4 regions of the Ruegeria sp. K3 genome follow, and region 1 is predicted to be linked to each of the others. Evidence: riboswitches for the same ligand, from Rfam matches in the RefSeq annotation. Region 1 holds a riboswitch; each other region holds the start of a gene.
What was found. Region 1 has a riboswitch for cobalamin ahead of ACR0MP_RS08685 (DUF1636 family protein). Riboswitches for the same ligand answer to the same signal wherever they lie in the genome.

Region 1 (7,372 bases):
TTCGGAACCCGCAACCATCGTTGTCAACCGCACCGCGTTCGAAGGACAACCAATGCCGCAAACGCGGCAGGAACTGATCGAAGCGCTGCGCGCCCGCCCGGATGATTTTCGGGGCAAAGTCGGCACTTATGACGTGCGCCAGTCGGGATTGGGCTATTTGTTCGCCACGCAGGACGCCCGCGCCTCGGAAACCTATTGGCGCTTGATGGAGGTTTTGGGCGGCCTGGACGTGCGGCTGTATTGTTGTTCGGGCGACATGATTAACGACCTGGCGGATGGTACGATCGCGGTGGCCTACAACGTGCTTGGCAGTTATGCGGCGGTACGAACAGAAGGAAAGGATGCCCTTCAGATCATTCTGCCTTCGGATTTTCAGACGACGATGATGCGAACCGCCATGGTAACTGGCAAAAGCCGCTTGCCGGAGGAAGCGGAGACCTTTGTCCGGCACCTGACCACGCTGAATCCGGAATCAATGGCAGCACTGCCACTTCTGGACACGCAGGACTCCACGACCGAAAGCGCAGCGATAGCGCTGGACCCTGCGCTGTTGACGTTCCTCGATACGCTGAAGCGCAGAAAGTTCCTGTCTGCCTGGGAAAGTGCCGCTATTCAAAAATGATCGGACTTAGACAACAACCCTATCCGTCATCGCTGAACTTGTTGCTTAACACTGTTGACGCTGGAAGACATCAGCCAGCCCAGATTACGTCGCACGAATCTATAATCAGAAAATGATCTCGGCTCAAAGTTTCTCGACGGCCACTTGCGCCCCCATGATGGCCTTGAGCCGCAGCCCCGCAGAATGTGCCCCGAGGAATTCGTGGAACGCACGCATCACGTCATCTTTCCACCAACCGCGCCTGTGATAATCGTCAAGCATGATTACGCCGCCTTCGATCATCTTGGGCAGCAAAGCACTCAGATCCGTTTTTACGCCCTCGTAGGAATGGTCGCCGTCCAGATAGGCGAACCCGATGCTTTGATCTTCAAACAAACGCAGCGCTGGTCGCGAATAGTCGCGAATGATCGAAATTTGCCCCTTGGCAATCTCGGTGCTGTATTTGCCCGTCACTGCCTCGTAAATTCGATCCATATCCTTTTGCGTGCGCGCTCCGGCAAGCGAAGCACCGCCATCCGGGTCTTGCTGTACTTGCCAGGGATCGATGAGGCACAATTTCGAGGGCTGCAGCTCTTCCAGCAGAATCCGCGAAAACTCGCCCTTCCAAACGCCAATTTCAACGCTCAGCCGTCCATGCGGCATGGTCTTGAGCATTTCGCGCCGCAGGGAATCCTTCCGCTCGCGCTGCTCAGCTTGCTTCTTGCGGCGATCCTCAGCAGATACAGCTTCACCCATAGACGTCTTCTCCGGTAGAGGAATTTTGCAACGCTTCAACCAGATCAACCCAGTCCGGTCTGGCTCTCAATTCTTCGGCTTTCGACCTGTGCCACTCACATGCTTGGTGATGGAGGTCTGCCAATTGCGGATCTGCCATCATCTCAGATTTGATGTCGTGCATAGCCGGCATGTGTTCCAGAATTGAGCGATCCTCAACATCATTGTGGTTCATCATGAGCCAGTATTTGAGCCCTTGATCCTGCCCCACATGATTGGTGCGCCCACGGTCGCGCTTGACCAAAAAGCTATCAGTGCTGCGCACAGCATAATGATGAATGCGCGCGAATTCATGGCTGAAACCACGCCATGCTTTCCATTTCACTTGGTCTGCTGGGTACAGGTTCCCGCCCGAATCCCGCCACAACACGCCTTCGTATGGCGCGTCAGGGTTCGGTGCATCTTCTGGATTGATCCTGGGACGGTGGGCGCGAAAACGGCTGAATTTTCCGTTGTTGCGGAACAGCGTTTTGAACCCTTTGGTCCGGTGATGCGGATAGCCGTCTTCCGTGGCGGCCTGAAAGAAAGTCTCAGGTACGGGTCGATCAACGAAATCGTTCTGACCCGCGTTTCCGAACATGCGCCAGCAGATCGAGATCGCGTCCGCCACGCCGCTGGCCTCAACGAGGCTTCTTATATCACTATTGGGCAAACGGATATTGATATACTCGTCCACATCCAAACTGAGAATCCAATCCGATGACAGATAGCTTGGGTGATTCCGCGCAAGCGAAAATGCACGAACCTGCGGCGCGGCGCGCGGACCCAGCCTGTTTCGTTCGTGGTGAGCCCAGCCAAGCGCTTGCAACCGTTTGCCCATGGCATCGGTACCATCAGCGCAATCATTGGTATAAATCAGAATGTCATCAAAGCCGATTGCGTGGTTGTAGGCCACCCAATCGATCATGAAAGGCCCTTCGTTTTTCATCGTTGTTACGATGAGAAAGGTCTCATTGGTCATAAGTTGTTCTCTTGCCTGTGCCGGTGACGGATTCCTGTTGACCTATTTAGAATAGCCCCAGAATTTTGTCCAACCAGGTCGCCAGACAGCCGCAACGCTTGCCGATTATTTGATCTACCGATTCTGCGGGATCACCTCGTAACCCGGTTCTTCTGGCTCGTCGTCCAGCATCTCGGTTGGGAACCCTGGCGCCTGGATCTCCAGTCCGGTCGCGTCCTCTAGCCGCCTGATGATGTTCGGGGACAGTTCACGCTCACCATATCGCGCGATACCATCTTCGAAAATCTTGATCATCAATGGGTTTATCTCAAGGGGAACTCCGGCACGGTCGGCGACCTCCTGAAACAGACCGATATCTTTTTTCACCAGGTCCATGGTGAAGGAAATATCGCGCGAGCCGTTCAGGATGACCTGACTTTCGGTCTCGTGCACGAAGGATGTGCCTGACGATATCTTGATCGCTTCATAGGTGGTTCCAAGGTCCATACCGGCGGCCTTGGCTGTCACCAAAGCCTCGGCGCAGGTGATCAGGTTGGCGGTAGCCAGATAATTGGTCAACACCTTCAGAACAGAGGCCGAGCCCAGATCGCCCGTGTGCAAAATGCGCCGCCCCATGGTGGTCAGGAATGGCAGGATACGTTCAAAAGTCTCACGATCACAGCCTGCGAAGATCGAGATATTACCCGTCGCTGCCCGGTGACATCCGCCGGAAACCGGGCAATCCACTGCAGCCCCACCTCGTTCAATGACCATTGCGCCAAGGCGTTTGACTTCGGCTTCATCGGTGGTCGACATTTCCATCCAGATTTTGCCAGGGCCGACCTCTGGCAACATTTCCTGCATCACCGCATCCGAGGCCGCAGGAGAAGGCAAACAGGTTATAACAGCATCGCAATTGCGCATCAGTTGCGCCGGGCTTTTGGCGGCTTTGGCACCCTTGGCGACGAATTCGGTCACCAGATCCGGGTTCAGGTCATGAACCGTCAGATCGATACCGTTTCGTAGCAGCGATCCAGATAGCTTGCCCCCTACATTCCCCAGCCCGATAAACCCTACTTTCATGCGCGGTATCCTCCTGTTCGCATCTTGCTGCCATGCCAGCACGTCGTTGCAGAAGTATCATGCCGCCCAGCGACCCCGACAGGTCGCTTTTTATCCGCTTTTTCACGGATCGGCGCGACTCGCTTGACAAGCAACCCTGCCCTGCCGCATGTCCCTTTCGTTGGTGTCTGCGAGAGCAGATGAAAAGGGAATGCGTCAGCGGTTTTTGCCGTCAAACGCAGCCGCCCCCGCGACCGTGACCGGAGAGGGTGCCCAAAGCCACTGGCAGTATGGCCGGGAAGGCGGGACATCCGACAGAGGCCTCCTCTGACATCCGCAAGCCGGGAGACCTGCCAACGCCCGAAGATGAAACCGGACGGGGTGTTCCGGTGTGGGGCTGTGATCGGCCCGCATGAAACCCCGTCCCCCACGAAGAGGATTTGGGGGGATGAGAGACATGACCGAGACCGCACCGGTCGAACTGCTGGTTTGCACTACCTGCCGTCGCGGGCTGCCTGTCGAGGATGACGCCCAGCGCCCCGGCACGTTGCTGCACAAGGCGCTTGAACAGGCGGGCCTGCCCGAAGGCATTACCTTGAAAGCTGTGGAATGCCTGTCGAATTGCGATGAAGGCTGCTCGATCGTGCTACGCGGAGGACCGGATCGCTGGACTTTCGTGTATGAACATCTGAACGAGATCGACCATGTCGAAACCATCGTCGAAGGCGCAGCCAAATACCTCGCCACCGAGGACGGTTTGGTCAAATGGCGCGAACGTCCTGAACATTTCCGCAAAAACTGTGCGGCCCGCATTCCCCCGATTGGAGCCCTGAAATGAGCAATCTTGAGAAACTCCCCGTCACTGTGATCACCGGCTTTTTGGGCTCGGGCAAAACCACTTTGGTGCAACACCTGATGCAGAACCCGCAGGGCAAGCGTCTGGCGGTGGTCGTCAACGAATTCGGCGATGTCGGCGTCGATGGCGATATCCTGAAGTCCTGCGCCATTCCTGATTGCCCCGCAGAAAACATCATGGAACTGGCCAATGGTTGCATCTGCTGCACCGTGGCCGATGATTTCATCCCGACCATTGAAGCCCTGATGGCACTAGAGCCGCGCCCCGATCACATCCTGATCGAAACCTCCGGTCTTGCCCTGCCAAAACCCCTGCTGAAGGCGTTCGACTGGCCCGATATCCGCTCGAAAATCACCGTCGATGGCGTGATTGCTCTGGCCGATGCCGAGGCTGTGGCCGCTGGTCGGTTTGCACCGAATGTCGAGGCGGTGGATGCGCAACGCATGGCAGATGACTCGATTGATCATGAAACTCCCTTGTCCGAGGTGTTCGAGGACCAGATTTCCTGCGCCGACATCATTCTGCTGACCAAGCCCGATCTGGCTGGCCCGGAAGGCGTTGCGAAAGCGAAAGAGATCATCGCCGCCGAAGCGCCCCGCCCCCTACCCGTAGTCGAAGTGGCTGAGGGTGCCGTGGACGTCCGCGTCGTGCTGGGTCTAGAAGCCGCGGCCGAGGATGACATGGACGCGCGTCCCAGCCATCACGACGGCCATCACGATCACGAGCATGACGATTTCGAAAGCATCATCGTTGAACTGCCCGAGCAAACCGATCCGATTGATCTGGTCGCCAAGATTGAACGATTGGCCAACGAGTTGAATATCCTGCGCGTCAAAGGCTATGCCGCCGTTCAGGGCAAGCCCATGCGCCTACTGGTTCAGGCCGTCGGTGCGCGCGTGCGTCACCAATATGACCGCCCGTGGGAGCCCGGCGAAGACCGTCGCTCGCGCCTTGTGGTCATTGCCGAGCATGACGATATCAAAGAGGCCGAGATCCGGGATATCCTCGTGGGTGTAACCGAGGCTGCCGAGTAAGACCTATGCACGTCGTCTTCCGCGAAAGCCATGGGCTCGAAGAAACCGAGACCCCGACCGATCTGGGCCAAAGCCCGGCTGATCTGGTGGTGCTGTCCTTTTCCGACAGTGACCTTGGCGCTTTCGCGGCGGGATGGCATCGTGGAGGTGGGCCTGAAGGACGCATGCCAACGATGCGGCTGGCCAATCTGACGGCGCTGAAGCATCCCCTCTCAGTCGACACCTATGTCGAGCAGACACTGGAGGGCGCAAAGGGCATCCTGATCCGTCTGATCGGTGGAGTGCCCTATTGGGCCTACGGCTTGCAGCAGGTTCTGGCGCTGGCGCAGGCCAAAGGGATTGCACTGGCCGTACTGCCCGCAGACGGTCGCGAGGATACGCGGCTGGATGATTACTCTACCCTGCCTGTCTCGACCCTGCGGCGGCTGGCGCATCTGTGCGACACCGGCGGTGAGGTCGCGGCGCAGGCCGCTCTGGCGCAGATGGCACTGGCTGCGGGGTTGTATGCAGGTCCGGTCATGGGCGCCAAGACCATCCCCGAATGCGGTGCCTGGTGCCCAGATCACGGCGTGATCCCTGCAGAAAACGCTCTGCCCGGTGATGCGAAACGTATCATCGTAACCTTCTATCGTGCTTATCTGACCTCGGCGGACACAGCCCCAATCGCAGCGCTGATCCGCAGCTTGCGCGCGCGAGGTTTTGAGACCGTCGGCCTGTTTGCCCCGTCGCTCAAAGCACCAAATGCCGCCGATTGGCTGCGCGAGACTATTGTAGCGCTGAAGCCTTCGGCGATCGTCAACGCCACCTCATTCTCAGGCAAGGGCGCATCAGGCACCTCACCTCTCGATGTGGCAGAGGTGCCGGTCTTTCAGGTGGCGCTGGCCACCTCACGCCGCAAAGCGTGGGCCGAAGCGGAACGTGGCCTTTCACCAGCTGATCTTGCCATGCATGTGGTCCTTCCGGAAGTGGACGGGCGGATCAACGCGGGCATCGTATCCTTCAAAGAGCCGGGCAAACGCGACCCGCATCTCGAGTATTCTCGCTTCGCTCATCGGGCTGAACCCGAACGGATCGAAGCCATCATCAACCGCGTCTCCGGCTGGCTGAACCTTCACGACAAACCCAAAGCGGAGCAGGTTCCGGCGCTGGTACTATCGACCTATCCCGGCAAAGACTGGCAGATGGCACATGCAGTGGGTCTGGATGCGCTGGCCTCGGCTGAGGCAATGTTGCTCGATCTGCAAGGCGAAGGGTATGACACCGCGCCTACCGAGCCGATTGCTGAAACTCTTCTTGATGCCCGGATTTCATGGCCGCTAGAGGATTATCAGGCGGCGCTGGCGGCGCTGCCGGAAACACTCCGCGCCGATCTCAATAAGGTTTGGGGCACTCCCGAAGACGACCCTGCTTTCACAAATGGCGCGTTCCACTTCACTGCGCTGCGTCGCGGAAAGGCTCTGATCGCGCTGCAGCCCGAGCGCGGCACACCCGAACTGCGCGATGACGACTATCACGATCTGTCGCGCACACCGCGCCACGCCTACGTCGCCTTTTACTTGTGGCTGCGCAAAGGATTGGTCGCGGATGCGCTGATCCATATCGGCGCACATGGCACGCTGGAATGGTTGCCGGGAAAATCAGTCGCCTTGTGCAACGAATGTTGGCCCGAGGCGTTAATCGGCGATCTGCCGGTGATCTACCCCTTCATAGTCAACGACCCCGGCGAGGCCGCGCAGGCCAAGCGTCGGATCGGGGCGGTTACGTTGGGCCATATCCCACCCCCGATGAAGGAAAGCGGCACACCAGATCGCATGGTGCGGCTGGAATCGCTGTTGGACGAGTTCTCGAATGCGGATGGCCTCGACCCCAAACGCCGTGACCGCCTGCAGGAAGATATCCGGGACGAGGCGCAGGCCATCGGGCTGGAAAGCGATCTTGGCCTCGATCAGGCCACCTGTACCGCCGAGGCGATCACGCGCATTGACCGATTTGTCTGCGACATCAAGGAAAGCCAGTTCGGTGATGGGCTGCATATCTATGGGCGCGTCCCCGATGAGACGGGCAAATTCGACGCTGCCCCCTCA
Region 2 (7,372 bases), on a different contig from region 1:
CAGCTTGCATGGATCGTGCAGGGGCTTTCCGTAATTCTCGCCAGTGGCAAGACTGCCATCAAAGGGGGGCGCAAGCTTAACACCACCGGATTGGTTCTTTTGAAACAGCTTCGGGGCCCACATCTCGCCTTGTGTATCCAGACGAAAGGCCAACCGGTGGGTTAATTCATTGGTATCGGGATCGCGTTCGCGCAGCATGTCGGTCTGAAAATCGTTCAGCCCGTAGATTTGGCACAGATCGACCTCGTGGTTCGAATCCGTCTGATCAACCGGTCCTTTCGCCCCAAAGGTGCGCAGGAAACTGTCGGTAAACCATTGTGCGGCCGAGATAAACAAAAGTGTCGATCCTTGCGGGCACATCAAGGTAAGCGGGCTGCCATCCATTTGTGTCCGTCGGCGAAAGAGATCAGCAACTTCGCTTTCCGACGGCAGGACGGGTGAGAGGTCTTCTGGCGTTGTATGCCGACCGATCCAGCGATGGGAAAACACGCCGGGCCATGTCGTGTAGTCTGCGCCCATCGTATAGGGCCGCGGTCGGTGGATCTTCGCGGCGTTTGCAAGCCTGATCGCGGCTAAATAGCTCGTAACGGGTGGGGAGATCTTGAATCCGAGTTTGATCAGATCATCAACGTCCAGCATCAATACATCTCCGTTTGGTCATCGATTCGGGAACCGGGCGCGGGCCAAGCTCAGATAGGTTCTGAGCCGGATCGCATTAATCGGTCCTAAAGGTTCGTGATCTGCCGTGACACGCCAGGGCGCGAAGCTCATCGCGTCTCCATTCTGCGGATCAAATTCTGCACCTTTGGGAATCGTGATATCCGCCACGGGCGTGACGGTATGATGGTACGGATCAAGAGGTGCATCTGGTTGCGGGTCGCATGCCCACCGGATGCGATTGTCGAGCACATCGAATTCGTCGGCCGGGCGCGGGGGCTCAATCACACACAGCTCGAAGTGATTATCTCCATCGGCCACGTCTTGCCGCAAACACTGCCCGATCCCATCTGGGTCGTCTACCGGATGTGCCGGAATTTTTGGTTTCGCGCTGCGGGCCAAGTATCTGACCGTTAGATCGGGGCCCAGCCGATACGGTGTTGTCGACCAGAAATGGACCTCAAAAGGCGAGTGCATATAGTTCGAGGCAAAATCACTCGCGACGCGAAACTGACGCTTGCCTTCACGAGTGAGGAAGGCGCGAAATCCTGCGCGCAGCCCTTTGGTGATCAACCTAAGGCTCCATTTTCGTCGCCCTTTGATCGCGTGCTGGACCGCTTGTAATGTGGCGACAAGCCTGCCCAATCGCTCATATTCATCGGGGACGTAGCTGGGAAACACATCCTGATCGACCAATACGAAATCGAACTCGTCGCTGAGTTGTGTGGTCCCCAGATGCGCAAGTGCCTCGGCGTCGATCAGCTTGGGGCCTGGCACGTCAAAAAGCTTGATCGCCATCCCGTGGGCATCCGATTTCCGGTCATCCAGATGCGCGCCGTTGGAAAAGCGAAGTGCGGCTGAATAGGCAGCGGGCTGTTCAAACAGGCCGTGACGGAACTGTTCTGGTAGATCGTTTCTGACAGTGAATGTTGCAGCCACGCACCCGTGACTGCGCCCATGCTGAGCCCTTAAGCGATGGCCTTTCCACCGTGCAACGGCCTCGAGATTGTGGTCAATGACATCATCAACAATATCCGGCGGCAATGCGTTTTGCGAAACATGCGTCAAAGAACCGTCTCCTTGGATAAACCCAGGCAATGATCAAACAGGGGTAAGGCGCTGACAAAGCTAAACCTCTAAATTTGTTCAGCTTACCTCAGATTGTCTAATTTCCAAACACACCAACTATGGACAGCCGTGGCCAGACAAATTCGGCGCGCAGCCCAACCCATTCGGTTGGTGCTACGGACACGTGGTTGCCCGCGCTCGATCCTCGACCAGAGTTGGGTGCCTTCGACTTTATCATTGACGTGTCCGGTGTTCTCGGGCACTCAATCGATTGATGGTTCCCGGTGGTGTTGCCGCGGGATGAAAAGGGAATACGGTGAGGTTTGCCAAAAGGTGCCAATTCCGTAACTGCCCCCGCAACTGTAAGCGGTGAGCAAGGCCAAACAGCCACTGGTCCACAGGGTCGGGAAGGTTGGCCGAGCGCGGACCCGCAAGTCAGGAGACCTGCCATCAGATGTTTAACCAACCCGGGGCGGGGCGTCCTGGAAGGAGGCTTTGATGGCGCGTCAATCGCGTGTTTACATTGTCGGCAGCTTCCGCATGCGCTTGGAAACAAGTGGAGTGGACCATGCCAGATACGCCTGATCATTTCATTCTAGTCTGCGAAAGCTGCACTGAAGGGCTGCCCCTTGATGAAATTTGCGATGCGTTGACCGGGAAATTACATCGCAGTTTTGCGATCCGCGCGTCGTCTTGCATGGCAGGCTGCGATAGTCCCAGAACGGTTGGGTTCCAGGCCGTAGGAAAGGCGCAATACCTTTTTGGTGGCATTCAGACCGCGGATGAGGTGCAGGCGCTGGCTGAGTTTGCAGCGCAGTATCGTGAAAGCCCGGATGGCTGGACAAATGCCACTGATCGCCCGCAGGCGTTGTTCAATAAAACCCTCTCGCGCATGCCGCGGATCGAACAGGGGGCATCGCAATGACGTTGCGACCCTTTCTGATTGCCGAAAACCTTGAGTATTATGCCCTTAACGGAGATGTCCTGTTGCAGGGCGTCTCGTTCGAGTTGGACGAGGGTTCCATTCTAGCCATCGCCGGCCCGAACGGGGCGGGGAAAACGACGCTTCTCAATCTGTTGTGCGGCGCTGAGCCGCTGGCACTTGGCGATGTTCGGATCAAAGGACGCAGTCTGAAACAGCTCTCCGCCAAAAAGCGTGCGCGCATGATCGCAGTGGTAGGTCAGCAGGAACTGCCCGATGGACGCTTGGCGTTACGCGATTATGTTGCGCTGGGGCAAATACCCATCCGTGCGGACCGCTCTACCGAAGGCCACGCGCAAGAGCTGGACCGGATTTTAGACCTGACCGGTCTCGCCAATCTCGCGGACAAGCGCATGGCCCAACTGTCCGGAGGCGAACGTCAGCGTGCCCATATCGCGCGTGCTTTGGCGCAGAACCCTTCGTTGCTGTTTCTGGACGAACCGACCAACCATCTGGATCCTGATGCAAAAGGGCGGATGCTGTCTTTGGTCGCCGAGCTTGGGATCACCGTGGTCATGATTGTACACGATCTGGTCATGATCCCCGAATTCGCCACACACGTGGCGCTGATGAAATCGACCCGTATGATCGAGTTTGGGTCGGTGGACAAGGTGCTGACACCCGAAAGAGTCCGCGAAACTTTTGGCGTTGATTTCCTCTGCTTTCTCCACGAAGGCCGCGTGATCCCGGCGCTTGATATTCGAAGAACCACAGTCTCAACTTAGTCGAAGGAACACACTGAGATGAAATACATCTGGCCCGTGGCGTTTGCCACCGCCATGGCAAGCGGTGCTGCTGCGCAAGAAGTCACCGTAGACAACTGCGGCGAACCACTGGTTTTTGATACCGCGCCCGAGCGCCTGGTTGTGCATGACATGAACATGACCGATATGGCCTTTGCATTGGGTCTGCAGGACAAGATCGTCGGCCTGACCGGCATCACCGGCTGGTACAAGACCAGCCCTGATTTTGATGCTCTGCGCGGCGACATCCCCGAGCTTGCGCCGAAATATCCGACCGTCGAAAACCTGGTGGCGGTTGAACCCGACCTGTTCTTTGCAGGTTGGTACTATGGCATGAAGCCGGGTGGTGATGTGACCCCAGATACATTGGAACCGTTCGGAATCAAGACCTTGGTTCTAACGGAAAGCTGTGTCCATCTGGACAAGGATCGCCCCGAAGCCAGCATGGATCTTCTGTTTGGCGATGTGTTGCGCTTGGGCAAGGTGATGCAAGTCGAAGACAAGGCCGAGGCTCTGGTCTCGGGCTGGAAAGAGCAGCTGGCAGCGATCGATGCCAAGACTGCTGAACTGCCCAAGCCCCGCGTCTTTCTTCTGGATGGTCCTGCAGATGCTCCGTTTACCGCCGGTAAATTCGCGATTCCCGATGCGATGATCACAGCCGCTGGTGGTGAAAACGTCACTCATGACATGGACACGAGCTGGGGCCGCACTTCGTGGGAGGCCGTTGCCGCATCGAACCCGGAATTCCTGGTTTTGTTGGATTATCAGACCGGCAATGGCGCCGAGGACACCTTCAAGTTCCTGCAGGAACATCCCGTCATGTCGCAGACTGATGCCGTCAAGAACGAACGCTGGATCGGATTGCGCTACGAAGAGCTGACGCCCGGACCGGCAAATATCGAAGCGATCTCGAAGATGGCGCGCGCGATGCATCCGGGTCAGAGCTGATATGGGCGGATTGGGCCTGACGTTGTTGCTGGGGGCGGTCGTTCTGGCCGCCCTTTTGCTGATTTCCACAATCTACGGCACAACCTCGATACCTTTGTCCGAGACCTTCACCGCGATCTTGCGCGGTACCGGGTTGCAGGACGGAGAGATGTCGCCGCTGCATAGGATCGTATTCGACCTGCGATTGCCCCGCGCGTTGTTAGCAGCCGTGATCGGTGCCGGGCTGGGCATCGTTGGCGTGGTGCTGCAAACGACCACACGTAATGACCTTGCCGATCCATTTCTGTTCGGCCTGTCCTCGGGCGCGGCAGCGGGGGCGGTGTTTGTAATTACCGTGACCGGAGATATTCTGGGTTTCTGGACTCTGCCTCTGGCGGCCTTTTGCGGCGGTCTTGTGGCGTCGGGCATCGTGCTGGCGCTGGTTCATGGGCTTCGCACCAGCGCACCGGAAAAGCTGATCCTTGCGGGTCTGGCTGTGTCATTTTTGTTTTCGGCCATCACCAACTATCTGATCTTCGCCGGTGATAGCCGCGCCGCCCATTCTGTCATCTTCTGGATGCTGGGGGGGCTGGGCCTGGCCCGTTGGGAGACGTTCCCGCTGGTGTGCATCGGTCTGCTGCTGATCCTGAGCTATTCGCTTTATCGCAGCCGCTGGTTGGATGCGCTGCTGACCGGGGATTTGACTGCCGCAACTCTGGGTGTGCCGGTTCGGGGTCTGCGGTTCAGCATGTTTTTCACCGCAGCTTTGGCAACGGCCGTGTTTGTTTCCGTAGCCGGAGTGATTGGTTTTGTCGGTCTGATGGTGCCGCATATTGCACGCGGGATCGCAGGTCCCCTGCACAAAAACCTTCTACCTACCGCCGCTATGGTTGGTGCTGCCTTGTTGACCGGCTCTGACATTCTCAGCAGGCTTCTGCTGGCTCCGCAGGAATTGCCGGTGGGGATCGTCACAACTTCAATCGGATCGGTGTTTGTGTTCTTGCTTTTATTCAGGACAGCGAGAAATCAACGGTAAGGCCCTCGATCTTCGCTCCCAAGATATTTCGTCCTGATCAGGTCTGAGCCGAGTTTAAACCTTTCCGTCAGCCGCTTGGCCGAGCCACTTGAACACAAGCTTGGCGCGGTCGGATGAGGTGTTGTGCAGTTTCACGTAGAAATCCAGTTGCGATGAGATGGTTTGCGGCAACAGTCTGACCAGTTTTCCGGATGCGGTCAGCTCCGAGGTCAGTCCCTCCCATCCCAGCACTGCGCCCATATCGTCCTGAGCGGCCTGAAGCGCGATCGTGTAATTGTTGACCCGATGCGCGGAATTCAGCGGGCCTTCATAGCCGAGTTTCTGGGTCCAGGCACGCCAGTCGGTCCAGCCGGTATCCGGAGCGTCGAGATGAATTAGGGGGACCCTGGCAATATCTTCAACACGTTTGATGGGATTCTGTTGCGCAAACCTTGGGCTACAAAGCGCCATGATCTTGTCGTGAAATAGTGTCTTGAACATGCCCGTTTCGCGACTGGAATCGCCGTAATGGATACTTAGGTCGCATTTTGACGTGTCGATGCCGAGGTCGGTCACGACCTGCGTCACGGAAACATGTCCGTATTGCTTCCAGAATTGCGCAAGGCGCGGGGTGAGCCAAAGTGAACTGACAGCCGTGGTTGAGCGGATCGTCACACCTTTTCTGTCATATTGACGCCGCAACTGCCCAAGTGCTTCGCTGATGCCTTCCAGACCACGTTGAAGGGCAACAAGAAGATAAGCACCGCTTTCAGTAAGTTCCACGCCGCGATGATGGCGCAGAAACAGCGCGCATTGCAGCTCGTTTTCCAGCGCTTTGACCTGATGGCTGATTGCGGCCGGCGTGACGTTCAGCTCTTCTGCAGCGGTCTTGAAGCTTACATGCCGCGCAGCAGCCTCAAAGCTGACAAGCGAACTTACAGGTGGAAGATCGTAGGGCCTGTTGAGCAAGGTGATTTGACCTGTGATGGTTTGTACATCCAATATTATATAAGCACTATCCGAAGATCAGGCTTAGCTGATCTTATTCAAAGTGAATCTTTTTGCAATTGCCCGCCAGCGGTTCACGGTGAAAATTCGCCACAACCGTTTGAGACATGATCAATGGATGTATCAAAGGTCCTCAAGACCCTTGGCGTTCATATCGATCTTTCCTAATGCAATGCGACCCCCGGTTGGTCGTGCACAAGTTGAAGGAGTTGCAGTATGCAGTCACATGCAAAAGTCGTGGTTGTCGGAGGTGGGTGCGTCGGTGCGTCAATTCTGTACGGGTTAACCGAACATGGGTGTTCCGATGCCGTTATGCTGGAGCGCACCACACTGACCTCGGGTTCGACGTGGCATGCGGCTGGTTTGCTAGTGACCTTTGTGCGGTCGCACAACGTGTCGAAGATGACGATGGAAACCATCCGCATCTACACCGAGGTGGAAGAGAAGATGGGCAGTTCGGTCGGACTGCGTAAGGTAGGACAGCTGCGGGTGGCTAATACCGAAAAGCGCTGGGATGAGTTCCAGTCCTATATCTCGATCGCCGAAGCCGCCGGCGTGCCTTGTAAGCTGCTGACGCCAGAGGAGATTGCTGAGGTTCATCCCTTGCTGAACCAAAGCCCGGATATTCGGGGTGGTATCCTGCACACGGAAGACGGCTATGTGAATCCCGCCGACATTACCATGGCATTGGCCAAGCTCGCGCGGGATACCGGCGCCAAGGTATACCAGAACACCGAAGCGCAGGCTTATGAGAAGCTGGACAATGGCCACTGGAAAGTGACCACCAATCAGGGTGAGATCACCTGCGAGCATCTGATCTTTGCCACCGGCAACTACGCCCGCGAAAATGCGCGCCGCGTGGGGCTGGACCTGCCATGTATCCCGATCGTTCACCAGTATTGGACGACCGAGACGGTGCCGCTGCTGAAAGAGCGCCGGGCGCAAGGCTTGCCCGAATTCCCGATCCTGCGG
Region 3 (7,372 bases), on a different contig from region 1:
AGTGAACGAACGGTTTCCAATTCCCCAATTCTCGCGATCGAGACTAGCGGGCCGCTTTCGCTCCCATCAACCTGGTACATGGCTGATCTTCAATTTCCCTCGGGGGCAGTAGCAGGGGTGACTTTGCCCGGCGTTCCGTTCGTTGTTCTGGGTCGTTCAAATGACGTTGCTTGGGCCTTGGACTCAAATGCCGGGCAACCTGAATTGCAAAACGGCACATCCGAACGGGTAGATAGCGATATCTTTTTAAAAACTCTTTACCGACTGACACAGGTAGTCACCGCAAAAGACGCCGTGAAGTTGATCTCTGAAATGCCTCTGTTCGGGTTGGAGACCGTCGTTATTGACAAAGAAGACGTCATGACCTGGCCGGGCATCTCCGATGAAGATGCAATCCTGCTTCGGCAGCAACGGCTCACAGAACTTGATGCGCGCCAACGCGTTTTTTCAGTTGATGGTGTTATGGCGGTACAACAAGATACCGTTAGTTCAGCAGCGCGTAGCTTGTTGCCTCTGATGGCAGCGGACTTGTGGCGTTCTGCACCCATGATCCCCGCAACCGACGACCCGCTCGATGGAATCCGACAGGATGCCTTGAACCGCTTGGCTGAATGGAACGGTGAAATGGATCGTTTTTCGCCGGAGCCATTGATATTCTGGGCATGGGCGCGTGCTTTGCAACGCCGATTTCTACAGGATGAATTTCCTGCGGCGCGTGATTTGTGGACCAATCCGAATCCATATTTTCTTGCCGCGGTTCTTTCAAATAGAGAAGAGGCCGCGATGTGGTGTGACAATCGCACCTCAACTCGTGTCGAAACCTGCGACGAGTGGATCGTTCTCGCACTCGACGATGCGCTCGTCTGGATAACCGAGCGCTACGGTCCCGACCTTTCTTCGTGGAGCTGGGGATCTGAACACGTTGTGAATCTGGATTGGTCTGCGGTTAGCCCAGCCGGATTCCTCAATGGGTTGTTATCTGTGCGGGAACCGAAGTCCGGAGGACCTTATTCATTGCTCTCGTCTCAATTCGGGATGTCTGACGAAAAACCGTTTGCAACAAATATCGGCACGAATTTTCAGGCCGTCATGTCTGTTTCAGAAGACAAAGGCTTCTTTTTCCTGACACCATCCGGGCAGTCGGGACACCCGCTTTCGCGGTTCTACAAGAACTTGTTTTCTTCATGGATGCGCGGTGATTACAGGATGATGGCAATGGATCTGGCAGTAGCAGAGGGTGGGGCAGTGGGGCGATCCAAACTAACCCCCCTCATTCAGGATGAAGTTGACTGATTAAAGTGCGGCTCCGGGAAGCCAGATCAGTGTCAATGTGCCCTCATCTTCAGGATGAAATGCCATACAAGATCCAAGACTGATTGATACATCGGGCACCACGCCACAGTGATAGATTGTGAAAATCGGCTGTGGGATGCTGATTTCAGTGGGCATCCCACAGCACACGCGATCTTAGGTGCCGCGCGCCTGATTACTGCCCATGCGCCAATTCAGCATTTTCACCTGGCGTTCCAACGGTTTCTGTTCCTGTTGAGTGTATGTTACCCTCCGAGGCTTTCAGAAGCCGCAAGGCGTTAGCCACGACCAGCAAGGACACTCCGACATCTGCGGCGATTGCACCCCACATTGATGCCAATCCAAAACCGGTAAGGGTCACAAACAGTGCTTTGGTCGCAAGTGAGAAGCCGATGTTCTGACGGATGATCGACATGGTTCGACGTGAATGATCGATCAGCCAGGGTACTTTGCCGATGTCATCAGTCATCAGAGCAATGTCTGCAGTCTCAATAGCAGCATCAGATCCAACTGCACCCATCGCAACTGCATAATGTGCCCGAGCCATCGCAGGCGCGTCGTTGACGCCATCGCCGATCATCGCAACCATCTCGTGCTGTTCTGCCAGTTCCTCAATCGCAGCGACTTTGTCCTCCGGCAGAAGTTGGGCCCGGACTTCGTCGATGCCGACTTCGGCTGCTACCGCTCTCGCTGTTTGTTCGTTGTCACCAGTCAGCATGATGATTGACTTCACGCCCTGCGCATGAAGCTGGGCTACGATGCTTCGGGCTTCGGGTCGAATGCGGTCCCGCAGCTCAAGCAAACCGGTTAACCCGTTCTCATCCCCGACAACAACAAGTGTGCTTCCCGCGCTCTCGATTTGGTTGCGCAACTCGGCAGGGATGGACGCGCCAAAGCCTTTCTCGACAGCGAAGCGGTCAGAGCCAAGCCAGATATCTCCACGCTCGGTACGGCCTTCCAGACCACGACCGGGAACGGTTCGGATGTCTTCAGCCGCCGATATCGAAATGTCGGTCTGTTCTGCCTTGGTCAAAATGGCGCGGGCCAGCGGGTGTGAAGACCGAACCTCAAGGCTGGCAGCGCTCGCCAACAGCTCCTGCTCGGATGCGGCGCCCAGCGGATAGACATTGGCCACTTCAGGCTCACCCATGGTGATCGTGCCTGTCTTGTCCATGGCCAGTGCGGTGGTACGCCCGGGGGCCTCGATATATGCGCCGCCCTTAATCAGAACCCCAGCCCGGGCCGAAGCGGTCAAAGCCGCAACGATTGAAACCGGTGTGGAAATTACGAGCGCACAGGGGCAGGCGATAACCAGCAGAACAAGCGCATTGTAAAACCAGAAGCCCCACGATGCGCCAAATGCAAGCGGCGGGATCAGGGCGATGGCCACTGCGACGACCATAACGATGGGCGTATAGATCCGCGCAAATTTTGTAACCCACTGCTCAACCGGCGCGCGGCGCGCATGAGCATCACCGACCATCCGGATGATCTTGGCAAGCACGGTGTCTGACGCTGTTTTCGTCGCACGTATTTTGAGGGTGCCTTCACCATTGATTGTGCCGGCATAGACCTCATCACCCAGCTCTTTGGGAATCAGCGCGCTTTCACCCGTGATTGGAGCCTGGTCAACGGCACCGGCCCCTTCGATGACTTCTCTGTCAAGTGGAATGCGATCCCCACCTCGAACGATGAAGCTGTCACCGACAAAGACATCCGCCGCCGGGACCGTTGCCTCAGAACCGTCAGCACGAACCAGCCGAACCGTCGGGGGGGCCAGATCAAGCAGCGCGGACACCGCGTTCCGAGCACGTCCGACACTCCAGCTTTCCAGATAAAGAGAGAGCGAAAAGAAAAATGCTACAGTTGCCGCTTCAAAAAACTCACCCAGAGCGATGGCACCGGCGACGGCAACAACCATCAAAAGGTTCATATCAGGCGAAAGTCGACGCGCCGAAGACCAGGCCTTAGGGGACACCAGCCAGACGCCAAACAAGATCGCGACTGCGAACAAAGCTGCCTCGGGCAAAGGCATCGGAACCTCACCATGTCCCGAGAACAGCCCGAGCGCACCGCCCATGCCGGTTTCGAAAATGTGCCAGCCAAAACCTGCTGCCCAAAACCCTCCGCTAAGAGTGGTGAACCGCCGCTGACGTGCAATATGCGCCGCCTGGTCCTGGGCGGCATTTCCGTCATCCCATGGTTTGGCGGTCATACCAGTACTCGCAACCAGCAGCATGACATCTTCGTCAGATAACTTGGAAGCACTTTCAAGAAGCGTCATCCGACCGTTGATCACATCAAATGCAAGATGCTCTTCGCCACCTGCTTTCGGGCCGACGACACGGTTCAGGATCGCCACCTCTTCGGCGCAATCAAGGCCAGAGACCTGAAAGCTTCTACCACCTTCAGGAATTGGACCGGCGGGGGCGATGTCGCCACACCCGCCGCTACCGCATGCGTGGTGACCATGTTTGTTTTCGTGGCCATGGTCGTGGCTATGGGTATCGGATGACATGATTGGACCTCAAGAATCTCTATGGTCCTTTGTAAATAGTTCCTACAGTAACTAGAGCTTCAATACCTTTTGTATTCTTTTTATCCGGGTTCTTTGCCTGCGATATTGTTAGTTCATTTCGTCTTGCGGGCCGGCCGTGTGGATGCAATCTAATTGCAGATGACGCAAAAAATTTGGAACAGATCAATGCAGAAACGGATCGCAATTACCATCACGTTAGTCTCGATTACGGCTGGTTGCTCAGCCCAGTTCACCGGGGCCAAAAGCAAAGCACTTGAACCAGGCAACGTGCCAGATTCGGTCGTAGCGCTGGCAGGGCCGGCGCAGGATTTGACCACAGCGCGCCTCCTGCCCGAAGACAATTGCTTTTGGTATGAGCACAGCGGACCCGTCGAGACGACATTGGTACCATTGCGCGCGACGAATGGCGCTCCGATCTGCATTGCGCGCGACGCCTGATCGAAATGAGGGCAGCGACGTCCATGTACGCTGCCCAATATTCATGAGCGGGCTGTGACGCTATCTTCGGCAGAGTATAGGAAAGCGGTCGAGCCGGTTTTCACGTTTGGGTAGAGGTCATTGATATGGGCCATGATCATTCTCACACATCCGGAACTTGCGCGACCGCCGATGCTTCTTGGCTCAGGCGTGCCGTGAATTCTGAGATATGTGTCTCGGTCTCCAACGTATAGATAAAGGGCACGAGAGCCGAGAGCATTATTCGGCCCGGGCTCCATGCCATTCCGGAATTCCGCGTATTCGGGGTTGCGCTCGATCATTGAAGCGGTTGGTGTCCAGTGTGGCCATTCGACCTTTCGGCGGATAACATAGGTGCCGGGCTCGTAAAGGTTCCCGCGCGCGATCGCTACGCCATAGCGCATTGCGGTCCCGCCTTCTTCGATATGGTAGAGATAGCGCGCGACGGCATCCACATGGATGTCACCTGGAACCAAACCATCATTTGCCGCGACGCGTCTTGGTAAAAAACGGTCATGAACACCCCACGGATTTGAGGTCATTGGATCGTAACCAATTGGCGTGACCTGACTGTCCCAATAGGTCTTCTGCGATACGGTTGGCCAGGTTTTGGCGATCAATGGACTGGCCGCAGACGCCGAGAACAGCGCTGTGGTGGATTGAATGAAATGGCGCCTTGTAAGCATAGGTCTCGTCCTGGTTCACAAGTTTAACGTATTTGGATCGCACTATCGCGAATTAATTCGAATCTTAAAGCCTCTAGCAGCTAGAGCTTCAAGAGGTTTCAGGTAACGCTTGGATTACCCAGTTGATCACGTGACCGGTTGCGTGAATCCTGCTTCGGTCGAGTTTACATTGGAATAGGTCGCAAAGACAATTGACACAGGCGAAGCCGCCATTGTAGCGGTGATTTGTTTTCGGTTCCTGATGGCGGAAGCCAAAAGGATTAAAAGGGAATACGGTTCGGTGTTTTCAATGGCGCCAATTCCGTAACTGCCCCCGCAACTGTGAGCGGAGAGCGATGCCAAGACACCACTGGTTCGTAATGGAACCGGGAAGGTTGGCGGAGCGAGCACCCGCGAGTCAGGAGACCTGCCGTAAAGCGCCGGGCTATGCCCAGACTGAACCTGTCGGCCTTACGGTCGATTCAACCTGACAAGCCGCCGGGTGAGGCGGTAGGGAGAAAGAACATGCATATCGAACCGGGCATCGTGAATGGTGCCAAAATCGCGCTTTCCTATGTTACCGCCGCAGGTGCGGCTACTTACGCAGCGAAAGAAACGTTTTCCACATTGCGAGCGAATGGACCTGCATCTTTTGTTATGCGCTCGGTGCTCGCCACCGTTGGGGTTTTCCTTTTCTTCGAAGTCCTGCCGCATTTCCCGGTTGGTGTCTCTGAAGTCCACTTCATCCTGGGGTCGACGCTGTTTCTGCTTCTCGGTGCTGCACCCGCGGCTTTTGGATTGGCAGCTGGTCTCCTGATTCAGGGTGTGTTTTTTGCCCCGTTCGATCTTCCGCAGTACTTCATCAACCTGACCACTCTGCTGGTGCCGCTATTTGCGCTACAAGCACTGGCCAGCCGCATCATCGCACCCGGCACAGCATATGTTGACCTCAAATATGGCCAAGCTCTTGCCCTAAGTGCGACGTATCAGGGAGGAGTAGTCGCATGGGTTGGGTTCTGGGCCTTCTACGGCCAGGGTTTCGGCGCAGAAACCATGGCGTCGGTTCTGTCCTTTGGCGGTGCTTATATGCTGGTAATTGTCATTGAGCCGATTGCTGATCTGGCAGTGCTTGCGGCAGCCAAGGCGATGCGCGGTTTGAACAGTACAGGTCTGGTGACTCCGCGTTTGTACAACGCTGCGAAAGCTTGACCAAAGTTTGAAGCGGTGTCCTAAACTTGGGTTGCCGCGAAACAACCAGTAGCCGCAGGACCAAAATTTTATTGTGGCGCGTCTCGAGGGCGCGCCACATTGTTTTTAGCCGCTAGAAACCTGTACCCAACGATCAGGGTGATTTGGGTCCTGTATTCGTAGGAAAAGATACCTCGTTTCCTTCCACGATTTGATCCTGTTAGTGACATTGTCCAGAATCAAATCGCCTTCACTCGAGCGATAAACCAAAACTGCATGGCCACTGCGATTGGTGTCTAAGACAGTTGCAATAAGTAGCTTCGTAGGATCCAAGCCGTTCTGCATTAGTTCAAACTTCTTTTGCAAAGCGAAATCTTCGCAATCCCCTGACCCCTGCATTGGTAGCGTCCAGTATTCCTTTGTCCCGTATTGGTTTTGATCCGAAACGGCGCGGATCCTCCGATTGACGCGCAAGTTAATCGCTTTAACGATCTGTTTCTCCTGCGCTTCTGGCAGACCAGAAGTACGAGTATTCGCGCACGCCCACGAATAATCTTTGCAGAGTGATTTGGCGCCCGATGGCGCCTGAACCTCTCTATCTAGTTTGATCCAGGGAAGCTCAGAAGCTTGCAATGAAGCGGCGGAGACAAGGTAGCTGCATATGATACAGGCCAACGATAGATAAACTGGTAACCGTTCCGAAAGTTTTTTCTGAGCGGAAGTAGGTTTTGTCATATCTGCTTTCCCCATACTCGTTTCTCCTGGGTATCTGAAGCTACCGAGCCAAGAGAACTCTATTTCAATCTTTTATGTTCATCGACGCATTACAACAGCTTATTCAATTTAAAATGCAGAGCAGCAAAGTTCGCGAGCGCGCAGTTATTAGTCGTGATTGTGTGCGTGAGCTTAATTGAGATTCTTGCAGCAGCATAGAAGAAAGCCGGCTAGTAGTTCTGGGTTAGAAACGCTTGAGGTTTGGGACGGATTTGGATGACGCGTCAAGCCGAACATCTTTGTGCAATGACATGGGTATCAACCGTTCGCCGGGGCGCACCCTAACAGTGTATCTGCGATTATATGTTTCATGCGGCCAGATGTAACTGGCAATTGCAGATTTCCCCTTACCAAGGTGTGCAGGTTTTGATTGGAAATTCTAAAACAATGACTTCGTCGCTACACTCAGTCCTCTGTTAACGCGCACAGCGACGGGAGC
Region 4 (7,372 bases), on a different contig from region 1:
TCATCATTGCAGATGTCGCAGATATCAGTGGTGCCCACATTGCCGCAGTTCAGGCATTCACGGGCAGTTACGGCTACCTGCTGCATGGCGTCAGAAAGCGGCGTCAGCAGCAGGGCGCGTTTGCGGATCAGGTGCAGGACTGCGCGGCGGGCCGAGCGGGGGCCGAGACCGGGCAGCTTGGCCATCAGGTCGATCAGATTGTCGATGTCACTGTTCGAACTCACCGTGAGACCCTCGCAATTGGGCCAGGGAAACACGCCCCGGCCATAGATCCGTCAGGAGGGTGTATCAGAACGGCAGCTTGATGTCTGCGGGCAGGCCCATGCTTTCGGTCAGCTTGGCCATTTCTGCCTGCGAACGTTCCTGCGCCTTGGTTTGGGCGTCCTTGATCGCGGCGAGGATGAGGTCTTCGACTACTTCCTTATCGTCACCGTTAAAGATCGACGGGTCGATGTCCAGACCCTTCAACTCGCCCTTGGCAGTTGCGGTGGCCTTGACCAGCCCGGCACCGGATTCGCCGACAACCATGATGGTGTTCAGCTCTTCCTGCATGTCTGTCATCTTGGTCTGCAGATCCTGCGCGGATTTCATCATCTTGGCCATGTCACCCAGGCCGCCTAAACCTTTTAGCATCGGTAATCTCCTGTCACTCGATTTGTGGCCTAGATACGAAGCGTAACCGCGCGGCACAAGAGGTCAGGATGCTCCCGACCGTCGTCAAGGTCTTTGGCAAGACCTTTCCTCCCGTTGGGCCGGGTGGCGAGCAAGGCGCGCTGCCGGGCACAAAGCCGCTCAGGGGTATCGGCGCCAGCCGATGGCCCGTGGCGGGTGCGGGAGCATTTGGTTGAGGTGCGCTTATGCTCGAAAGTCAGTCCTCTTCAAACGGGTCCCATTCGTCTTCGACCTCGGGCAGGGCTTCGGTTTCGACTTGAGCGGCGCGTTGTTTTGCGGTTTCGATGCTCTTGATCCGCGCTTTCGGGAAATGAGTCAGCACTGCTTGCACCAGAGGATGCTGTTCAGCCTCGGCTTTCAGGGCCAAGTCTGCAGCGTCCCGTACCTCGGCAATGGTCGGTGCGTTGCCCTCAGCGACAATAGAAACGGCCCACCGGTTGCCTGTCCAACGCTGCAGCGACGCGCCCAATCGTTGTGACAGGTCGATCGGGGCGTTGTCGGTTGGGGCAAACTCGATCCTGCCCGGTTGGTAGGATACCAGACGCACGCCGTTTTCGACCTCGACCAACAACTTCACGTCCCGGTTGGCTCGGATCAGTTCGACCACATGTTCAAATGTTGGATAGCGTGCCAGCGCTGCCTGCACATCTTGGGCTGGCGCGGCCGTTGGCCCGCCGGCGTTGCCGCCGATTCCCGATGTGGCATAGGCCGGTCGGGCCGCAGCCTGCGGCGCGGCAGGAGCATGTCCCGGCGCACCGATTCCCTTGTCGGGGCCACCATTGGGCAGCGGGGGTGAATCCTGCAGACGCTTGATCAGCTCCTCCGGGCTAGGCAAGTCGGCCACATGGGTCAGGCGGATCACGGCCATTTCCGCAGCCATCATTGCGTTGGGTGCGGCGGAAACTTCCTCGAGCGCTTTCAGCAGCATTTGCCACATGCGTGTAAGGACTCGCATGGGCAGAGCCTCGGCCATTTGTTGACCTCGGGCGCGTTCGTCGGGGGAAACGGTGGGATCTTCGGCGGCATCCGGTGTGATCTTGACCACCGAAACCCAATGCGTGATTTCAGCCAGATCGCGTAAGACGGCGAGTGGATCAGCCCCTTCGGCATATTGCCCGCTCAGCTCGGTCAACGCGCCTGCAGCATCGCCGCGCAGGATCATATCCATCAGATCCAGCACCCGGCCCCGATCGGCCAGCCCCAGCATCGCGCGCACCTGATCCGCGCTGGTTTCACCGGCCCCGTGCGAGATCGCCTGATCAAGCAGCGAGGTCGCATCCCGCGCCGATCCCTCGGCGGCCCGGGTGATCAGCGACAACGCATCCTCGGCAATCTGTGCCCCTTCGGCATCTGCAATCTTGCGCAGCAGTCCGATCATATCCTCCGGCTCGATCCGGCGCAGATCAAAGCGCTGGCAACGGGACAGGACGGTCACCGGGACCTTGCGAATCTCGGTGGTGGCAAAGATGAACTTCACGTGTTCGGGGGGTTCTTCCAGCGTCTTGAGCAGCGCGTTGAAAGCGCTGGTCGATAGCATGTGAACCTCGTCGATGATATAGATCTTGTAGCGCGCGGATGCAGCGCGATAGCGTACGCTGTCGATGATCTCGCGGATGTCATTGACACCGGTGCGGCTGGCGGCGTCCATCTCCATCACATCGACATGGCGGCCCTCCATGATGGCTACGCAGTGTTCACATTGACCGCAGGGTTCGGTGGTAGGGCCGCCGCTGCCATCGGGACCGATGCAGTTCATACCCTTGGCTATGATCCGAGCGGTCGTCGTCTTGCCGGTACCGCGGATGCCGGTCATGATGAAGGCCTGCGCGATCCGGTCCGCCTCGAAGGCGTTTTTTAGAGTGCGCACCATGGCGTCCTGACCGACCAGATCGGCAAAGGTTTCGGGGCGGTATTTGCGGGCAAGAACCTGGTAGGCGGGGCTGGGCGTCTCGGTCATGTCTGCTCTGTCGGATTCGCGTTACGCCGCAGCGTAGAGGCCCCCGCCGCCCGCGTCCACAGCCAGCCGGGACGATTTTCATTTTGGAATGCGTGGGTATGCGGCTAAAATCCACTCTATTCTATTTACTGGACCAGTATGTTGTTGGGTGAAGTTTGTTTGGGGGGAGATTATGTCGCAACTGGTGGTTTATGCGTTGCAGGTCGGCGGAGGCACCTTGGCCTTGTCCTCGATGCCTGGGCGTGGAGGAACGTATGCAGAAGACCTTGATCTTATCGCAGACTGGAAGCCCGGGCTTGTGATCTCGATGACGACTGAGGTTGAGATGATTCAGGATGGTGCGCGGAATTTTGGCGCTGATATTCAGGGGCGTGCCAGCAGATGGGTGCATTTGCCGATCGAAGATTTTGGCACGCCACCCAAGGAGATTGTGGAGCGCTGGCCCCGCGTTGGCGCGACTGCCCGTCAGGCGTTGTCAGGTGGTGGCCGTGTGCTAGTGCATTGCCGTGGTGGCTGTGGCCGATCCGGGATGGTGGTTCTGCGTCTGATGGTTGAATGCGGTGAACGGCCTGAGGCGGCATTGAAGCGATTGCGTACGGTGCGTCCTTGCGCAGTCGAGACAAATGCCCAGATGCTTTGGGCCGTTGAACCGGCCCGTGTTCAAGCCGTTTGACGGCCTAGACACCAACATGTGGCGAGATTTCGCCACCGGTATGTGGTACCAGAAGCGAAGCCTCAAGCATGGCGCACGGATGGTTCCTCAGCAGGTCAGAGGGCAGGCTGCTGAACTCGGTCCCGAACATCATGTCAGCGTAGTCATCAAGCCGGTCGATCGCAGTTTCAGGATCGGCGCCGCAGAATACGCGGATCTGATCACATTGGGCGCGAAAGCGGGCGGTACACCCCTCTGGGCAGTGCGACAGGTCTATGCTGCCTTCAATTTCGAACTCAGGTTTTGTGATCGGCTGTGCAGACGACATGGCCTGCGTCAGAGCCCGCGCCATCTGCGCCAATGCGGGGCAGGGTGCGCCAGTACGTTGGCACACGGTCGCCGTGAATTCGTGTGTTTTGGTCTTCCAGATCATCAATGCGCCCTCCGCGCGCAAGGCGAGGGCGTGGCACAGGTTGGTCGTTGCGGAGCACGATCAAACCCGTCCCGGACACCCCGCCCGAGTTTCGGTTCTACATCCGATGGCAGGTCTCCTGACTTGCGGGTCATCGCTTTGCCGACCTTCCCAGCCTTCAAGGCCAGTGGTATCTCGGCATTGCTCTCCGCTTACAGTTGCGGGGGCAGTCTCGGACTAGGTTCTTTCCGGATTTATCCGGGCAGAACCGCACCGTGTTCCCTTTTCATCCCGGCCCGATTGGGCGCGAGAACCATCGCGCCATGGCTAGCGGCTGCGCCGTGCCCGAGTCAAGAAGATTGCGTCAGGCAAGTGACGTACGGTCCAGCTACGTCAACCTTGACTTGAGGCGCTTCGGGTGAACTGATCAGTTCAGTCGGTATTGGAGGGCACCATGTTGGACACGCAGCTGGCGGTTGTGACCGAGGATTTTCAGATCCCGTCCGACCCGGCAATGTTGTCGGCGCGGCTTTACCGTCCGGTTGCCGACCCCGAAAAGGTGGTCGTCATAAACGGTGCGACTGGGGTGCCGAGGGATTACTATCAGTACTTCGCCCGATGGCTTGCCGAAGAACAGGGCATGGCCTGCCTGACCTATGACTACCGGGATTTTGGTCACTCTTTGGTGGGTTCGCAAAAGCGGTCAAATGTCACCATGGCCGATTGGGCGTTGATCGACATTCCAGCCGCCCGGGCCGAGATGCGCCGACGGTTTCCGCAGGCCAAGCTATGGAGCATCGGTCATTCCTTGGGCGGAATGTTTGGCCCGATCCAACCCGATATCGATCAGATTGACAGGATGATCTGTGTCTGTTCGGGTCTGGTAACGCTGGCGGATCACCCTTGGCCTTATCGCGCTTTGGCGGCGTTGTTCTGGTATGGTCACGCGCCGCTGGTGGTCAAGGCGCTTGGCTACCTGCCCGGGCGGTTGGTCGGGTTTGGATCGGACCTGCCTGCCCAAGTCTATTGGCAATGGCGCAAATGGTGCACCGCCCCCAAAAGCTATGTGCCAGAGATCGGCACGACACTGCCCGCCGCCCGCTGGAAAGACTTGGGCAAACGTGTCGATCTGTTTACCTTCGCAGATGATGAAATGGTGCCGCCGGATGCTGTCTGGCGTCTTGCCGATCTCTATGGACCCAAAGCCGGGCGCCATCTGCTTGCACCAAGCGAATTCGGAGTGTCCAAGATCGGCCATATCGGTGCATTCGCAAGACGGAATGCGGCAGTCTGGCCTAGGCTGATCGCCTGATAGCGCTGGGCACCGGTAGGTCGGTGCCCAGCTTCGTTATAGCCCTTTACGGGATTTTTTCTCGTGCATCACGCTGCGCACCATCTTGCCGAAAGCCTTGTCACGGGCGCGGGCCTGCGCCACCGAAGCGGAATTGTGTTGGTCTTCGCGCCGCAGCTTGCGCCAGCGGTCCAGCCGCGCGGGATCAAGCGTACCAGCGTCGATTGCCGCCTGCACCGCACATCCGGGCTCAGACTCGTGCTGACAATCCGAGAAGCGGCAATCCAGGCTGAGGTCTGAGATGTCCGAAAATACCTCATCCAACCCCTCCTGCGCATCCAGCAGACGCAACGCGCGCATGCCGGGCGTATCGATCAGCCAGCCGCCATTGCGCATGCGATGCAAGGCGCGTGCAGTTGTTGTGTGCCTGCCGCGCGCATCGTCTTCGCGAATACCTGCGGTGGCCTGATCCTGCCCCGTCATCCCGTTGGCGAGCGTCGTTTTCCCAACGCCGGATGATCCAAGCAAGGCGCTGGTTTGTCCTTTCGGACACCACGACAGAACTTGTTCGAGATCGCCGTGATCCAGCGCGTTGACCGCAAGTACCGTCAGAAACGGGGCGAGCGATTGGGCTTGATCTACATAAAGGCTCGGATCATCGCACATGTCCGATTTGGTCAGAACGACCACCGGATAGCAGCCTGCCTGATGCGCCAGCGCAAGATACCGCTCCAATCGTGGCATATTGAAATCGGCGTTGCAGGAACTGACGATGAACAGCACATCAACATTTGCAGCAATCAGCTGCGCCGCTGCCCCTGTACCTGCGGCCCGGCGCTGCAGCAGGCTGCGCCGGTCCATCACTCGGCGTATGCGTTTGTTTTCATCCGCCAGAACCCAATCCCCAACGGCATATGCGCCGGTTGATTGATCCAGAGATAACAAAGGCGATTCACCTTCAGGGCGCAGCCCGATCAGTCGATCCCGGTGTACGGCCGAGATGCGATACGGAAGAAGTGACGGATCAGCCGTATGCTGAGCCGCGAAATGAGAGGACCATCCGAGGTCCGATAAGGAAAGTAACATTGGTCTGCCTGTGATCAGAAACAGCAATCCAGTCGAATGGCAATCGCGCATCCGCCGGCGACGTGTTCAGGCAATCAGTTGATCGGAAAGGATCAGAACCGGTCTGCCCGAAGGGTTTTTGCTACAATCATAAACGCCCTCCTGCGGCTGATAGGTTCTAAGTGAGAGGTTGGACATCGACCCAAGCGGGGCTCGTTGTGGCTGCTTCCTTCCGGACCTGACCAGGTTGGCGAGGCGCTCGCCCGCGCCAACCTCTCAAAGCCGATATAGGTGCATCCCCTGAAAATGGCAACCCGTCAGAAGGTCAGATGAATACGCATGAAACCATCCGCATCGTCGGGCAGAATGCGTGGATGATACTCAGCAAGCTCTGCAACATGGTGTAGCGCGCGCGGCCCCGTTGTCAGGATCGCGCCCTGCCTTTGGTTTGGCACAAAAGAAAAAGAGCGCGGTGCATGCGCAAGTGGGTCGGCGGGCAGTGTCCCGGCGACGTATTTGCATAGAATATCCTGTATGCTGATCTGAGGCAGGTCAATCATACGGGCTTGTCGCGCAATTGGAAAATGACCGCCGCCATTGGCGCGGTAGTTATTGGTGGCGACAAGGAAACTCTGGTTAGGCGCAATCGGCTGCCCATCGAATTCCAGGTTGCGTATGCGGGAAAATGCCGGATCAATCACTCGACCGAGCGTATCGAACCGCGCCGGTTGCGAAAGATCGATCTGGTAGGTGACGCCATGCAGGACATCGAAATTGAAGCCCGTGCGCTGAGGATCGGCAAGATCGATCGGGGCGTCTGATCCAAGTTGATGGAACAGCCCGGCTGACATCTCAAGCCAGTCCCGAATCTGAGAACCTGAGGCCAGCATCGCGCGCAATTCATTAGGAAAGACACTGAGATCGGCGATATGTCGAACTGAAATCTCGCCTGAGGGGATATCAGTGTAGTACTTGCTTCCTGCGCGCCCGCCGAACTTTGCCGGGGCGGCTGACGATATGATAGGCAAATCTGCCCAGTCGGTATCGACCAAATGCGGGCGTAGGGCAGCGGCCTGAGCCGCCGCAACCAAGGCCAGACCGCGATCCGGTACGCAATATGAGAAGTAGCTGTGCAGCGTGTGTGGGATTGTGCCCACTGGCCTGGTCACCCTTTTGCGCGTCGCAGCGTGGCCGGTCGCAAACAGCTCTGTGATCCTTTGGCATTCGGGTATTTCTGTACCCGATTGAGCGATTGCCCGTGCTTCGACATGGCTGCCTGTAATGCGCCAATCGCCGGTGGTATCTTTTTGCAGTGTCAGATCA

Region 2: another riboswitch for cobalamin. It lies ahead of ACR0MP_RS20790 (DUF1636 family protein); the one in region 1 lies ahead of ACR0MP_RS08685 (DUF1636 family protein).
Region 3: another riboswitch for cobalamin. It lies ahead of ACR0MP_RS11300 (energy-coupling factor ABC transporter permease); the one in region 1 lies ahead of ACR0MP_RS08685 (DUF1636 family protein).
Region 4: another riboswitch for cobalamin. It lies ahead of ACR0MP_RS17465 (hypothetical protein); the one in region 1 lies ahead of ACR0MP_RS08685 (DUF1636 family protein).

Annotation. Positions count from the first base shown of each region.
Region 1 covers NZ_JBQFMM010000004.1:22,648-30,019, forward strand. Annotated here, with positions in the region: gene ACR0MP_RS08665 (ABC transporter substrate-binding protein) at 1-622, shown strand, start outside; gene ACR0MP_RS08670 (class I SAM-dependent methyltransferase) at 746-1,357, opposite strand; gene ACR0MP_RS08675 (glycosyltransferase family 2 protein) at 1,350-2,357, opposite strand; gene ACR0MP_RS08680 (NAD(P)-dependent oxidoreductase) at 2,472-3,458, opposite strand; cobalamin riboswitch at 3,564-3,770, shown strand; gene ACR0MP_RS08685 (DUF1636 family protein) at 3,856-4,236, shown strand; gene cobW (cobalamin biosynthesis protein CobW) at 4,233-5,288, shown strand; gene cobN (cobaltochelatase subunit CobN) at 5,294-7,372, shown strand, end outside.
Region 2 covers NZ_JBQFMM010000016.1:24,115-31,486, reverse strand. Annotated here, with positions in the region: gene ACR0MP_RS20800 (peroxidase family protein) at 1-639, opposite strand, end outside; gene ACR0MP_RS20795 (catalase family protein) at 658-1,725, opposite strand; cobalamin riboswitch at 1,984-2,191, shown strand; gene ACR0MP_RS20790 (DUF1636 family protein) at 2,294-2,650, shown strand; gene ACR0MP_RS20785 (ABC transporter ATP-binding protein) at 2,647-3,432, shown strand; gene ACR0MP_RS20780 (ABC transporter substrate-binding protein) at 3,451-4,398, shown strand; gene ACR0MP_RS20775 (FecCD family ABC transporter permease) at 4,400-5,413, shown strand; gene ACR0MP_RS20770 (LysR substrate-binding domain-containing protein) at 5,468-6,361, opposite strand; gene ACR0MP_RS20765 (GcvT family protein) at 6,617-7,372, shown strand, end outside.
Region 3 covers NZ_JBQFMM010000005.1:184,258-191,629, forward strand. Annotated here, with positions in the region: gene ACR0MP_RS11280 (penicillin acylase family protein) at 1-1,293, shown strand, start outside; gene ACR0MP_RS11285 (heavy metal translocating P-type ATPase) at 1,487-3,829, opposite strand; gene ACR0MP_RS11290 (hypothetical protein) at 4,016-4,288, shown strand; gene ACR0MP_RS11295 (L,D-transpeptidase) at 4,330-4,992, opposite strand; cobalamin riboswitch at 5,208-5,420, shown strand; gene ACR0MP_RS11300 (energy-coupling factor ABC transporter permease) at 5,497-6,180, shown strand; gene ACR0MP_RS11305 (transglutaminase-like cysteine peptidase) at 6,286-6,909, opposite strand.
Region 4 covers NZ_JBQFMM010000010.1:135,825-143,196, forward strand. Annotated here, with positions in the region: gene recR (recombination mediator RecR) at 1-224, opposite strand, end outside; gene ACR0MP_RS17445 (YbaB/EbfC family nucleoid-associated protein) at 289-633, opposite strand; gene ACR0MP_RS17450 (hypothetical protein) at 702-848, shown strand; gene ACR0MP_RS17455 (DNA polymerase III subunit gamma/tau) at 869-2,629, opposite strand; gene ACR0MP_RS17460 (phosphatase domain-containing protein) at 2,802-3,302, shown strand; gene ACR0MP_RS17465 (hypothetical protein) at 3,307-3,714, opposite strand; cobalamin riboswitch at 3,806-4,026, opposite strand; gene ACR0MP_RS17470 (alpha/beta fold hydrolase) at 4,148-5,005, shown strand; gene rsgA (ribosome small subunit-dependent GTPase A) at 5,042-6,070, opposite strand; RNA gene ffs (signal recognition particle sRNA small type) at 6,230-6,328, opposite strand; gene ACR0MP_RS17485 (bifunctional 2',3'-cyclic-nucleotide 2'-phosphodiesterase/3'-nucleotidase) at 6,367-7,372, opposite strand, start outside.